Regions from separate parts of the Lactobacillus paragasseri genome, predicted to be linked through region 2. Evidence: a T-box and tRNA genes for the amino acid it is inferred to sense, from the RefSeq annotation. Region 2 holds a T-box; the other regions hold tRNA genes.
The links. A T-box is a leader RNA that pairs with one kind of tRNA and senses whether it is charged. The one in region 2 lies ahead of leuS (leucine--tRNA ligase), so its partner is inferred to be a tRNA-Leu.
Positions count from the first base shown of each region.

Region 1: it has a tRNA-Leu gene. The T-box ahead of leuS (leucine--tRNA ligase) is inferred to sense a tRNA for this amino acid. The anticodon was not compared.
Region 3: it has a tRNA-Leu gene. The T-box ahead of leuS (leucine--tRNA ligase) is inferred to sense a tRNA for this amino acid. The anticodon was not compared.

Region 1 is NZ_AP018549.1:1,489,793-1,494,753, forward strand. It holds gene LpgJCM5343_RS07275 (metallophosphoesterase family protein) at 1-133, opposite strand, end outside; gene LpgJCM5343_RS07280 (YlbF family regulator) at 139-492, opposite strand; gene LpgJCM5343_RS07285 (PBP1A family penicillin-binding protein) at 518-2,575, opposite strand; gene LpgJCM5343_RS07290 (RluA family pseudouridine synthase) at 2,682-3,530, shown strand; tRNA gene LpgJCM5343_RS07295 (tRNA-Leu) at 3,566-3,649, opposite strand; gene LpgJCM5343_RS07300 (Y-family DNA polymerase) at 3,795-4,961, shown strand, end outside.
Region 2 is NZ_AP018549.1:482,565-487,525, forward strand. It holds gene metK (methionine adenosyltransferase) at 1-332, shown strand, start outside; gene LpgJCM5343_RS02280 (MDR family MFS transporter) at 322-1,779, shown strand; gene LpgJCM5343_RS02285 (phosphatase PAP2 family protein) at 1,829-2,536, opposite strand; T-box leader at 2,537-2,737, shown strand; gene leuS (leucine--tRNA ligase) at 2,780-4,961, shown strand, end outside.
Region 3 is NZ_AP018549.1:1,548,421-1,553,381, forward strand. It holds gene pcrA (DNA helicase PcrA) at 1-424, opposite strand, end outside; gene LpgJCM5343_RS07510 (glycoside hydrolase family 73 protein) at 523-1,149, opposite strand; gene LpgJCM5343_RS07515 (ECF transporter S component) at 1,151-1,768, opposite strand; tRNA gene LpgJCM5343_RS07520 (tRNA-Leu) at 1,840-1,928, opposite strand; gene LpgJCM5343_RS07525 (SprT family protein) at 1,985-2,443, opposite strand; gene LpgJCM5343_RS07530 (glycosyltransferase family 32 protein) at 2,443-3,144, opposite strand; gene LpgJCM5343_RS07535 (oligosaccharide flippase family protein) at 3,141-4,577, opposite strand; gene LpgJCM5343_RS07540 (CDP-glycerol--glycerophosphate glycerophosphotransferase) at 4,589-4,961, opposite strand, start outside.

The sequences.
Region 1 (4,961 bases), 930 kb from region 2:
GTGCTGTATCTATTGCTTTAGTAAACGACTTTTGGGTTGATTGCTTAATATTATTAAACTCATTAGATGGCAAAAAAGATAGTCCTTGAAAAGGACTATCTAAATGCGCATCGGCTAAATGCATAAATTTCATATTAACTATTTTGCCTTTAAATCATCGTATAAATCACCAATTGGCTTAGTCATAGCTTGTTGAACATCATTAATCATTTGGAAGAGAGCTTGTTCCTTAGTAATCATGTCCTTTAATTCGTCGTTATTACGAACTTCTTCATTAATCTTTTGGTATTCTTTCTTAACATCGTCAGAAAGTGGTTGACCTGAATTTTGAGCAGCCAAGATTTGTTGTTGAAGCTTATCCATTCTTTGGTATAAGTCTAAACTTTCTGGCTTGTTCTTCAAATTTTCAAGAGATTTCTTTAAATCCTTAAATTGTTCAGTTTCTTGTAAGTCCTTTGCCATTTGGTTGGCATTATCATAAATATTAACCATTTTTATAATTAAATCTCCTTTATTTTTACTGACCTAAAAGTCCTTTAAGATTATTATACCATTCGTTAAACTTAGACCCAGTATCATTGATTCCTTTTTGTACTTGTTTTCCAATATTACCAAGCCAGTCCGAATTTGCACCTGTATCTTGAGAAATTTGTTGAGCGCTCTTTTCTTTAAATTGCGTTTGCGAAGTATATGGAAGCAGGCGTTCTAATTCAGACTTATAAAGGTGCGTAATTCCTGTTTCAGAAATTCCCTCCATATAATGATTTTGATCCGTCTTATCAAAACCAACCCAAGTTGACAAAACAACATCTGGAGTATAACCAACAATCCATTGATCCTTAGTACCAAAACCATAACTATCTGGCACTTCTGTAGATCCAGTTTTACCAGCTACTCTAAAGTTTGCTGGCTGTGCTGATCTACCAGTACCAGAAGTGAAAACACCTAAGAGCATAGAGGTCATCTCTTTAGCTGTATTAGTAGAAATAATTCGATGACTGCCAGGATTTTTATTTTGAACAATTACATTTCCGCTAGCATCAGTAATTTTAGTAATGCAGTAAGACTGATTTGGTAAGTTTCCTTCATTAGCAAAAGCACTGTAAGCTCTCGCCATCTGCATTGGAGAAACTCCTGTCGACAAACCACCTAAAGCTAAGGCCAAGTTTTGGTCGCTCTTATTAACATGAATGCCGAAGTTTTCAACAGATTGAACACCCTTGCTGACACCAATTTTGTCTAATAGCCAAACAGCTGGAACATTTTTACTTTGTGCTAAAGCCTCATACATTGGGATCTTATTTGAGTATTGATTATCAACGTTCTTTGGCTCATAACCATTTTTGCCAAATTTTTGTAATTTATTAGAAAGCTCCGAATCGTAGTGATAGCCACTTTGAAGAGCTGGTGAATAAACAGCCAGTGGCTTCATCGTTGAACCAGGCTGACGCTTCATCTGCGTGGCACGATTATAGCCTCGAAAGACATGTTGACCTCTTCCGCCAACTATTGCCCGAACGGCTCCCGTCTTTGGATCCATCGCAACGCTTGCTCCCTGAACTTTAGTTCCATCGCTTGCATTTGATGGGAAATTCCAGCTTTCTTCAAAGCTATCTTGTAAAGCACTCTGATAACCTGTATCAAGAGTAGTGTAAATCTTTAAGCCCTTGTTCATTACATCTTCTTCTTTTAAGCCATAACGATCAATTGCTTCATCCACAACTGCGTCAAAGAAGTAAGGATAGCGATAACCATCTTCTTGAGAAAATGTATCTTCTAAAGTTAATGTCGTCTTTTTGGCATTATCAGCTTGAGTTTCTGAGATCTTCCCTGTATCAGCCATCAAGCCCAGAACCACATTGCGCCGTGAAATTGCATTATCCATATGGTCAATTGGATTATAATAGCTTGGACTTCTCAGCATCCCGGCAATGGTAGCTGCTTCACCTACAGTTACATCACTTGCATTTTTACCAAAATACCGCCTTGCAGCATCTTGAACTCCCCAAACACCATTACCAAAATAAGCGTTGTTTAAGTACATCGTTAGAATATCTTTTTTAGAGTAAACACGATTAATTTCAATTGCAAAAAAGAGCTCTTCTAACTTTCTAGAAAAAGTCTGCTTTTGTGTTAATAAAGCATTCTTAGCTAATTGCTGCGTTAGTGTTGAACCACCACCAACAATACCATGGTGAATTACACTACTTATGGCTGCTCTAGCCATTCCCTTAACACTGAAGCCAGGATTTTTATAAAAAGTTCGGTCTTCTGTCGCAATAACGGCATCCTGAATATAAGGTGAAATCTGACTTAATTCTACAAAAGAACCTTTTTGCGAATAAAGTGACCCCGCCTTTTGATTTTTATTGTCATAAATAGTAGTTGTAGTAGAAAGAGCTGCCTTCATGTTAGAGATGTTTGAAGTTTTTACCTTAACGGTATAATAAGTACAAACGAACAAACAACACGACAGCAATATTAAAATTAACCAACGCCAAATTTGAAAGCGGTGGTTGAAGTTTTTAATCGCTAAATGTACGCGATGCCAAAACTCATGATTTTGGGAATGCATAAAATTAAAACTCCCTTTTCGTCAATAAACCTAATATGACGATTTTAGCATATCTTTATTTGAAAAATAGTATTTTAAAAGTTAAAAATTAGATAAGGTGGAAAAGATGACCTCATACCATTATTTTCTTACATATCCTGCAAATTTAGGACCAATAAGCGTTGACGAATTAATGCGCAAATTATTAATTCCAAGAAAATGGCGTCATTTTTTACGTACTGAAAATCAGATTTTAATTAATGGACATTACTTACCACTTAATTTCTTAGTAAAAGCTGGTGACAAGATTGATATTTATCTAGATCATGTCGAAAGTGAACAACAAACTTATACCGCTAGTGGAAGTTTACCTGAAGTTGTATATGAAGATTCAGATATTCTAATAATTGATAAACCCGCTGGGCAAAAAACACACCCGAATTTAAATGAAAAAGACACTGCATTAAATGATTGTGCTACTTATCTAGGCTACAGTCCCTTTATTGTTCACCGCCTTGATATGCTTACAAATGGCTTATTATTAGTGGCTAAAAATCCTGCTGTTGTTCCCATCTTAAACCGGCAATTAACTAATAAAACCTTGCACCGAGAATACTTAGCATGGGTTTCTAAATCAAATCAGTTAAAACAAAGTGGAACAATTTCTTTGCCCATTGGACATGATCCTAATGATCAAAGAAAAAGAATGGTACGACCCGATGGTCAAAAGGCTATTACTCATTATGAAATAGTTAAAGAATGTGAAAATAAGGCACTGGTAAAACTTACTCTAGAAACGGGACGCACACACCAAATTAGAGTTCATTTAGCAGCACTTAACGCCCCTATTATTGGTGATCCTCTGTACAATCCTAATTATCAAAAAGGAGAGGGTTTACAACTAACTGCTTATCAACTTACTTTTATGAGGCCTTTTAAGTTTGAAAGTAAAACTGTTAAATTGAAACAAAAATAAAAGAGATACGCAAAATGCATATCTCTTTTTTCATGTGCCTCAAACAGGAGTCGAACCTGCACTCACTTACGTGAACAGCGACCTGAACGCTGCGCGTCTGCCAATTCCGCCATTGAGGCAACCTCTAGAACATATCTATCATACCAAAAAGTTGGCAAAATTGAAAAGTCAAATAATTTAAAAATAATCTAAGTTGCATTTGCGAACTATTGTTCGTATAATATTAATCAACAAGAACAAGTGTTCAGCTGGAAGGTAATTATTATGTATGACTATCGCTACGAACCGCATCGCTTAATTTTTATGATTGACAATAAAAGTTTTTTTGCCTCTTGTGAGGCGCTTCGTTTAGGTCTTAATCCGATGGAAGCTTGTTTAGCCGTTGTATCTAGGCAGCCAGACAGTTGCTGGGGATCTGGCTTAATTATGGCGGCTTCTCCTTTAGCTAAGAAAAAATATGGTTTGCATAATGTCATGCGTGTTCGCCAGTTGCCACCTAAATGGAAAGCTCCCGATTTAAAGCTAGTTGAACCACATATGAATCTTTATATTAAGCGCAGTATCCAAGTCCTAGATATTTTTAGAAAATATGCAGCTAACGAAGATATCCACATGTATTCTATCGATGAAGGGATAATCGACATGACTGATTCCTGGAGGCTCTTTGGTAATGATCCCTATTATGTTGCCCGTAGAATTCAAAAAGATATCCATGATACTTTAGGCCTTTACACTACTTGCGGGATCGGTGAAAATCCTCTTTTGGCCAAACTAGCAATGGATAATTCTGCTAAACACAAGAAATCAATGCTTGCTTTTTGGCATTATCTTGATGTTCCCGATACTATCTGGAAAATAGAAAAATTAGAAGACGTTTGGGGAATTAATACTCGCACTGCTAATCGTTTAAGAAAAATCGGAATTAACAATATGTATGACTTAGCTCACTCCAAACCCTATCTTCTAAAAAAAGAATTTGGGATTATTGGCGAGCAGTTATTGGCAGAAAGTTGGGGCGTCGATCGTAGTATTATCAGACAAAAATACCACCCCAAAAGTAAAAGCTATGGTAACTCTCAAACTTTAACGCGGGATTATTTCAATCAACGTGAAATAGAACTGGTTATTAGAGAAATTGGTGAACAAGTTGCCGCTCGTATCCGCGCCCATAATTTACGAGCTGGCAAAGTTAGTCTATATATTGGCTTTTCTTTATTTCAATTGGCGGAAACTACTAAGCGCGGTGGTTTTGGCGTTCAACGTAAAATTACCCCAACTAATGTAAACCATGACTTAGTAAAAGAACTGATCGCCCTATTTCGTGAAAACTGGCATAGAGAAAGTGTTCGAACCATTAGTGTTAGCTATACTGACTTATCACCTGATGGTACTCAACAATTAAATATGCTTGAAGACTTTGATCTGCAAATT
Region 2 (4,961 bases):
CTAGATATGTAGCTAAGAATATTGTAGCTGCTGATCTAGCTTACCAATGTGAAATTCAACTTGCTTATGCAATTGGAGTTGCTCATCCAGTTTCAATCATGGTGGATACTCATGGAACAAGTAAGGTAAGTGAAGATTTGCTAGTTGAAGCCGTTAGAAATGTCTTTGATTTAAGACCAGCTGGTATTATTGAGATGCTTAACTTAAGACGTCCTATTTACCGTCAAACAGCCGCTTACGGACATTTTGGAAGAACAGATATTGACTTACCTTGGGAACATACTGATAAAGTAGAAGCTTTGAAAAATTATGTGAGTGAGCATGCAAAATAGAAGTAATACTAAAATTGTTACAATTGCTATCTTTTTGACGACTTTTATGACTGCAATTGAAGGTACCATTGTTTCAACGGCGATGCCAACTATCGTTTCTGATCTAAATGGATTAGAAATCATGAATTGGGTAGTTTCAACTTTCTTATTGATGACTGCTGTTTCAACTCCAATTTATGGAAAATTAGCTGATAGTATTGGCAGAAAACCTGTTTTTCTGTTTGGAATTGCGGTTTTTGTAGTTGGTTCTGCGCTCTGTGGAATTGCTCAAAATATGGTAGAACTGATTCTCTTCCGTGTGATTCAAGGATTAGGTTCAGGTGCTGTTCAGCCGGTGGCAGTTACAATCATCGCTGATTTATATACACTAGAAAAAAGAGCAAAAATGTTAGGATTGAACTCCGGCTTTTGGGGAGTAGCTTCTGTTATTGCTCCTTTATTAGGTGGATTTATTGTACAGCATCTTTCATGGCACTGGATTTTTTATATTAATGTGCCGTTAGGAATCGTAGCTTTTCTTTTGGTCGTTTTCTTCTTAAAGGAAAGGAAAACTAGCAGTAATTCTACTTTGGATTTAAAGGGAACAACTTGCTTGGTTATCTTTTTATTGGCTTTAATGGTATTTTTACAAGAGTTAGAAAATGGCTTAAATATTGTCTTATTAGGTTTAGTAGTTATTATTATTGTTTCGGCGATTATCTTTTTCAAAGCTGAAAAAAGAGCAAAAGATCCAATTATGCCACTGGATATGTTAAGCAGTAAAGAATTTACAATGATTAACTTGATTACGTTACTTATTTCTGGTGTGGTTATTGGTTTTGAATTTTATATTCCGACATGGATGCAAGGAATAAATGCCACAAGTGCGTCTGTTGCTGGCTTTGCAGTAACACCAAGTTCTTTAATGTGGATCGTGGGTTCATTTTTAATTGGTGGTATGTTAGGTCGATGGGGGATAAAGAAAACATATGATTATATGTTGCTTATCTTGATAATCGCTGATTTAGCATTAATTTTAGTTCCGATTTACACATCGTTTTGGGTATTTTGCTTAATTGCGGCCTTTAACGGAACAGCTTTTGGGGCCATTACTACAGCTTCACAAGTTCGCTCTCAAGTACTTGTTGGACGCGATAAGATTGGTGTTGCTACTAGTTTTAATACACTAATGAAATATTTAGGACAGACTATGATGGTATCGATCTATGGTATTACTTTTAATGTGGTCGTAGCTAAACAATTATCGCATCATCCAAATTTAACGCAAAAGATGATGAATGATATAGTTTCAGCTGATAAGGCTAAGCATTTGGCTGCTAATTTAATACCAGGTTTAAGACAAGTATTATTAAGCGGGTTAAAGTCTGTATATGTAGTTTCTTTAATTGTTATTGTTTTATCTTTAATTCTTAATCAACTTTATAAGCAAAAGAAAATTGCAAAATAAAAAGCGCTAACTGAGATTGATCTAGATTAGATCTCAGTTAGCGCTTTTTTTAATTATGCTTTTTTAAGTAAGAATGGTACAGAACTGAAAAACCTAGTAAAACAAAAGTAGTACCTTCTAACCATCCACCGACTACATCGGAAGGATAATGAACATGACAGAAGATTCGAGTATAACCGATAAACAGTGGAAAAATAATCCAAATAATAATTAGCGTGGTGCGCCAAAATTTATTTTTAACTAATAAGATAGTTAAAATAATTAGAATTCCGAAGAAAGTTGCGCTGCCGACAGAGTGGCCTGATGGAAAGCTATAACCATCTGCAAAAACTAAATGATGAACTAAAGGACGATGGCGTTCAACCGCATGTTTAGTAATCCAATTGTAGCCATTGGCGCATATCATTAATCCCGCTGAAAAGAAAGCATAACTAAATTTTTTAGCGATAAGTAAACCGATGAATAAAACGATAGTTGCAATCGTTAAAGTACTAGTATTCCCGATCACAGTTAACTTAGTTGCAATTGCAATGTTGACTGGATTGTTATTAGAAATAAGATGAATAATTGTTTGGTCAAAAGAATGAATAAATGGATTTTTATATATGACCAAAAGGGCCCAGACTACATAGAGAATTAAAAAAATAAATCCTGGAACCAGTGTGTCATGAACGACTATATTGTTATCTTTCTTTTTCAAAAAAATTTCTCCCCTTGTAATTTCTAGTAGATGTGGTAAATTATAATCATTATCCATAAAAAAATAAAGACTAGGGAGTAGTAGCAAGTCATAATTGTTTTTAGAGATGAGCTGGTTAGGTGCAAAGCTTAACAGTTATGCTGTGAACTTACCCTTATGAGAAGTCTATCGTTTGCTTTCCGCGTTAAGGGGCATGAGTGTCGCACATAATCTGTGTGGAACTTAGGTGGTAACGCGAAAATGAAGTTCGTCCTATGATTTTTATCATAGGGCGTTTTTTAATTTTAAGGAGAGATTTAGGTGTACAATCACAAAACTGTAGAAAAAAAGTGGCAAAAATATTGGGCAGAGCATGATACTTTTAAGACAGGAAATGATCCTAAGAAGAAAAACTATTATGCTTTAGATATGTTTCCATTTCCATCTGGTAAGGGGCTTCATGTAGGACACCCAGAGGGCTATACCGCAACTGATATTATCTCTAGAATGAAGCGAGCACAAGGCTATAATGTGCTTCATCCGATGGGATGGGATGCATTTGGTCTGCCAACAGAGCAATATGCTTTAAAGACTGGTGAAGATCCAGAAAAAGTTACTAAAGAAAATATTGCTAACTTCAAAAAGCAGCTTAATAAGCTTGGCTTTTCATATGATTGGGATCGCGAAGTAACAACCTCTGATCCTAACTACTATAAGTGGACTCAATGGGTTTTTGAACAGATGTACAAGAAAGGTTTAGCTTATGAAGCTGAAGTTCCTGTTAACTGGTCACCAGATTTAGGGACAGTTGTTGCCAATGAAGAAATCGTTGATGGTAAGACTGAACGTGGTGGCTACCCAGTTTACCGCCGTAATATGCGTCAATGGATGCTTAAGATGACTGCTTATGCAGATCGTTTACTTGAAGATTTAGACGATTTAGATTGGCCAGAACCAGTTAAAGAAATGCAACGCAACTGGATTGGTCGTTCAGAAGGTGCACAAGTTACTTTTAAGGTTAAAGATAGTGATAAGACTTTTGATGTCTTTACTACTCGTCCAGATACTTTGTTTGGTGTTAGCTACACAGTACTTGCTCCAGAAAGTAAATTAGTCCAAGAAATCACTACCCCTGAACAAAAAGCAGCAGTTGATTCCTACATTAAGAAAATTGAATCTAAGTCTGATCTTGAAAGAACTGATCTAAATAAGGATAAGACTGGTGTATTTACAGGTGCTTATGCAATTAATCCTGTCAATGGTAAGGAAGTTCCAGTTTGGATTTCTGATTATGTCTTAGCAAGTTACGGTACTGGGGCAGTAATGGCAGTGCCGGCTCATGATGATCGTGATTATGCTTTTGCTACTAAATTTGGTTTACCAATTAACCGAGTTATTGAAGGCGGAGATTTAGAAAAAGAGGCCTTTACTGGCAATGGTAAGCATATTAATTCAGACTTCTTAGACGGCCTAGATAATGAAGAAGCTAAGAAGAGAATGATTGAATGGCTTGAAGATCACAATGCTGGTCAAAAGAAGGTCAACTATAAACTTCGTGACTGGGACTTTTCTCGTCAACGTTACTGGGGTGAACCAATTCCTGTTATTCACTGGGAAGATGGTACTACTTCATTAGTTCCTGAAGATGAATTACCACTTCGTTTACCACATGAAACTGACATTAAGCCATCTGGTACTCCAGAAAGTCCACTTGCTAACTTAACTGATTGGGTCAATGTTGTTGATGAAAATGGTCGAAAAGGTAAGCGTGAAACTAATACGATGCCTAACTGGGCAGGTTCTTCTTGGTACTACTTGCGTTATGTTGATCCACACAATGACAAAGAATTAGCTGATTACGATCTCTTAAAACAATGGCTTCCAGTTGACCTTTATATTGGTGGTGCAGAACACGCAGTTCGCCACCTGCTTTATGCTAGATTCTGGCACAAGGTACTTTACGACTTAGGTGTTGTACCAACCAAGGAACCATTCCAACGTTTGTATAACCAAGGCTTGATCTTGAAGAATCACGAAAAGATGTCTAAGTCTAAGGGTAACGTAGTTAACCCGGACGATGTGATCGATGAATATGGTGCAGACTCACTTAGAATGTACGAAATGTTCATGGGTCCACTTGATGCTTCCATCGATTGGGATGACAATGGTCCAGCTTCAACTAAGAAGTTCCTAGATCGTGTATGGCGTTTATTTGTTAACGACCTCGACTTAAAGGCAATTCCGCAAGAAAGAATTGTTGACAAAAATGACGGTGAACTTGATAAGGTTTATGCTGAAACCGTTAAGAAAGTTACGGAAGATTTTGATGCCTTACACTTCAACACAGCAATTAGTCAAATGATGGTATTTATAAATGCTGCTCAAAAGGCTAAAACTATTCCACGTGAATATGCTGAAGGTTTTGTTAAGTTACTTGCTCCAGTGGCGCCACACATGATGGAAGAAATCTGGCAAGTCTTGGGTCATGATGAATCAATTACTT
Region 3 (4,961 bases), 870 kb from region 2:
TAGCCTTAGGATCATACATCTTAGGATTAATATTAAGATCCTTTTCAATTCGCTTAATTAAAGTTAACTGTTCTGCTGAATCAGCAATTGAAAAGTTATTAGAATAGCCGATTTTTTCTGCATCTCGGCGTAAGATTCTCACACATAAAGCGTGAAAAGTTGACATCCAAACACTATCAGCAGCTGGCCCTAAAAGCTTTTGGACACGTTCTTTCATTTCAGTTGCAGCCTTATTAGTAAAAGTAATGGCTAAAACATTCCATGGCGCAACGCCCTTTTCTTCAATTAAATAGGCAATTCGACGTGTTAAAACTGATGTTTTTCCACTACCAGCTCCAGCAACTACTAAAAGTGGACCTTCAGTACACTGCACAGCTTTTTTCTGCTGCGGATTTAATCCTGCAAGAATTGTTTCTTCGCTCATTGCTTCTCTCTTTCCTGATAACTTAAACACTAAAATAGACCTGTCTATTATAACAAAAAACGACGATAGCTTTTACCTTAACTATCATCGTTTCGGAATTAATCATATTGCGTTAAATTGAACTCTTTAATTAAATCAATTAGCTTTTTAGCATAACCTGGATCAGTCGCATAACCATCCGTCTCTAAAGCTTGCGCTTGACTTGCATAATCTTTTGCAGCTAAAACATGCTGATATTGATCTTTATTCCAGCTAGTTCCATTCACAAATAACCGCGTATGTGCCTGAATAGATTCTTCATAAGAATTATAAACTTGAAAACGACCAGTTACAGTTTCCCAGTGATCATTAACAAATTCCGAAGTCGTCAGCTCTCGGCTAGTATTAGGATCGGTTCCCTTGACACCGAACAAATTATAATATTTTTTTGAAAGCTCACTTTGACCAAAATTACTTTCTAAGCATGCTTGCGCAATGGTAACACTTGGAAATAAACCATAAGGCTTATCTGCTCTTTGAGCAATTGGAGCTACTACTTTAATAAACCTTTCTTTACTTTGAAGAGCGCGTTCCTTTTCTAACTGCGCTTGCCTTAATTGTTCATTAACCGCGACCTCGTGACGCCAGTACAAAAAGCCTGATAAAATTACTACCAAAGTAAAGCAAATAGCAAAGGCTCTTGCAATTACATATTGAATATTTTTTTGGCGGCGTCTACGCGGCATTTTAACTCATCTTCCTTTTCATTACTTGCTTCAAAGGCATCGCAATTGCTGGCGTAAGGATAGCAGTAAAGATTGCTTCTACAACACCATTAACACCTAAAACACTTAATAAAATTGCAATTAAAGGAGCTGAATTTTGAGTTTGGCCTAGGCTTTGAAGCAAGGCAGCTGGATTATTCATAAACCATAAACTAGTAATACTAATCACCAGTAAAGTATTAGCAAGTGACGTACATAAGCCTGCAATTGTATAAACAACGGTCTTCTGAAGTTTTGATTCATCTTTTGCAGCTTGACCAATCATTCCAGCAATAAAGCCAGCTGCTGCCCGCGGAACTAACGCAATAAAGATATTTCGAAACAACAACATGCTGACAATATCGCCAGGTTGCGTATAAGCAATAAATAAACTTAATAAGCCCCAAAATAAGCCAATCGACGTACCGAACCCAGGTCCCATTAAGCAACCAGCTAAAGCCACGGTCAAAGGAATAGTTGTAATTGAAGGCAATCCCGGCAGAATTCTAATGTAGCCGATGTAAGGAACAAAAGTCTGAACTAAAATAATTGCAACAAAAATAGCACTAATAGCAATTCTAAAAGTCTTCTTATTAATCATAGTCTTTCCTACTTTTATCAAGTATATCTTTAACAAAAAAGGAAGCCGCATTTGCAACTTCCTTTTCTTAGTGGTGCGGGCGAGAAGACTCGAACTTCCACGATCTAAAAGCGATCACAAGATCCTTAGTCTTGCGCGTCTGCCATTCCGCCACGCCCGCGGTACTTAACTAATATACCAAATAATTTTTCTTTTAGCAAATGGAAATTTGTTTTTTTACTTATTTCTTCTAACTAATTTTAGTCTACCACCACATCTGCCGCAGCGATATTTTCTTGTATTTACTTTACGAACACGAGGATATTGAAAATGGCAGTCTTCACATTCATAAAGATAGTTTTTAACTTGCCTGCGTCTTAACCCAATGTCAGGTGTATAACGACTACCACCAACACGAGCTAATAAGTTCTTAAAATCACGATTGCGGTGCTGATAGCCTAGTCCCGCTAAGTGTAAATGATAATGCGTCAACTCATGCTTAATTATTCCCACTAAGTCTGAGCGATATTTTTCATCTAAAAAATGACCATTAATATCAATATGATGGTCATTTAGAAAATATCTTCCTCCAGTTGTCGTCATGCGATTATTAATCTTAACTTCATGCCTGAAAGGAAGGTAAAAATATTTTAATGAAATTTCTTCTACTAATTTTTGTAATTCTGTTTGATTCATTATTTTCGAATTAATTTTTGATATAAACTAGCCTGTCTTGGAGAGGATATTCTTCTCTTTAGACCGGTCACAATTTTTTGCTTTACTGACTGCTGCCCATCAATCCAAGTACCAGTAAATAAGTGAATAGAGTATGAATCTTTACTTGGATTACACAAAAAGCCATCTGGATAAACATGAACGCCATCTTTTAAAAGCTGCTCGCAGTTACCTGTTTTTAGCCCATACTTTTCTTTCAAAATATCAGTTACTGACAAACTATTCACGCCCGCCATTTGATTATTTTTGTCAAAAGTAAACTCTTTGTCTTGATAATAATCAAGAATATCTTTTATGAATGGATGATAGGCCTCTGCACCAAAAATAGCAGCTGACAAGTAGTCATTATTTTCAAAACCAATAAACGCCTGATTCTTTAAAAGTGGATCTAGCTTTTTAAGAATTCTAACATCTGTATCTAAATAGATTCCGCCCTGTTCATAAATAGCACGAGCGCGAATATAGTCAGACACAAAGGCCCATTTTTTAGCCCGATAAGCTTCTTCAAGATAGCGATTCTCATGCATATCAAAATTACTTTCATTCCACTCAATAATTTCATAGTCAGGCAACTTCTTTTTCCAAGTCGTAAGACACTCTTTAATTAATGGCGACTTGGGGTTATGTCCTACCCAGACGTAATGAATTTTTTTAGGAATCATCTTTTTACCTTTCTAAGAAAGCGAGTTATAAAGTCCATGATATCTTGATTAAAGTCTAACTTCATCATAAACATAATTCCAGCATAAATAATTAACATCAAAATTGATTTAACTGCCATGTTCAAAAAACTTGAACTAATTAGGTTAGGCATAAGCATCCCTGCAATTAACGTAATTATTCCAATTAAGAAATACTTTGGCACGTCGCTAAATGCATTTTTAAAACTATAATCATCTCTCACAATCCAAAGCCGCAAAATTAGAACTACAAATTCCGTAATTAGAATTGCGACTGTTGCTCCACTAGCTCCATATGGTCGATCAAGTAGCGCTGCTAAGACAACTTCGATAAGCGCCCCAATCACAACTGGAATGGCGTATTCCTTATCTCTTCTGTTAGCCAGCGCAAACTGATTAGCAAATACTCCCCCCATCGGAATCATGATGATCGTTAAGGCAAAAAAGAACATCAAAGGCGTCATTGGAATAAATTTCTTACCAAAGAAGAATGGCACAAATTGCTTAGTATTAGCCATAATAATGACTGCGAATAAGGTTCCAAGCATCGTCGTTGCTTCAAGCGACTTTTTTAAGACAATTTTCTGCATTTCTTTTTCTTCGCTAGCCATCTTCGGCATGATGACTAAAGAAATACTAGTAATTACTCCTAAGATCATATTAGAAATTCGCTGCGAATTATCATAAAAGGCAACTTGTGTTGAATTGCTAAAAAAACCTAGGATTGGCTTATCAAGCGAGGTATAAATCTGCGTTGCTATCTGCGGAATCATTAAGGTAATGATTGAAACAATCGTTGTCTTATATTTGTAAAAACGATTGACTGGTTTTCCTACATAGCGATGAATGTCAAGCCAAAAGACAAAAGATCCAAGCATTGTCGAAACTGACATAATTAAAAAATACTTCCAAAGATCAGCTGGTGACTTAATTAATAATAAAATCAAAACCACACTAGCTAACTTAACAGCAGTATTTTTTAACACTACCCGACCAAAATCAGCTAAACCTTGAAAGAACCAAGAAATATCGACCTGGGCAGAAATCAAATATGGAATCATTAAGATTAAGTAGTTCCAGTATTGAATATGAAAAATATTGGTAATCAGTAAAGTAATTAAAATAGTCACCAAACCAGCAATTGCTTGGAAATACCATAATCCCCAGAAAGCTTCTGTCAATTCCTGAGGCGTACCATAAGTTCTGGTTCGAGAAACAGTTCGAATTCCAATATAGGAAACTGACAAGGTGCAAAATACCATTAGAAATTGCACAGTATTATTTACACTACCATAAATACCATAAGTCTTAGGTCCTAAAACACGAGATAAATATGGAACTGTAATTAGCGGCACTAAAACTAGAAAGATTTGATAGACCGCATTATATAAAATATTAAGAAAAGTTCGCTTCACTACTTTTTCCTCTAAAATTTCTTTGTCATGTAATTGAAGATAGGCTCGCAAGAATCAAGATTATCAACTTCATCAATTAACTCACGCCAATAAAAACGTTGATTTTTGTATTGATGATCATCAGGATGCCTCAAAACTTGTAAAAATTCCTCTTGTGAATTAACACACGGACCGGGTGTAACATCCTCGTATGGACTCAATAATAAACCACGTACTTTTTCGTACTGTTTTAAATAATTGGTAATAAAAATAATTGGCTTATCTAAGTACAAATAATCAAAATAAATTGATGAAAAATCAGTAATTAAGAAATCAGTATTTCCAAGCAGCTCGTATAAGTCGAGATCATTTTTAAATAAATAATCATTATTTAAGAAGGCGATG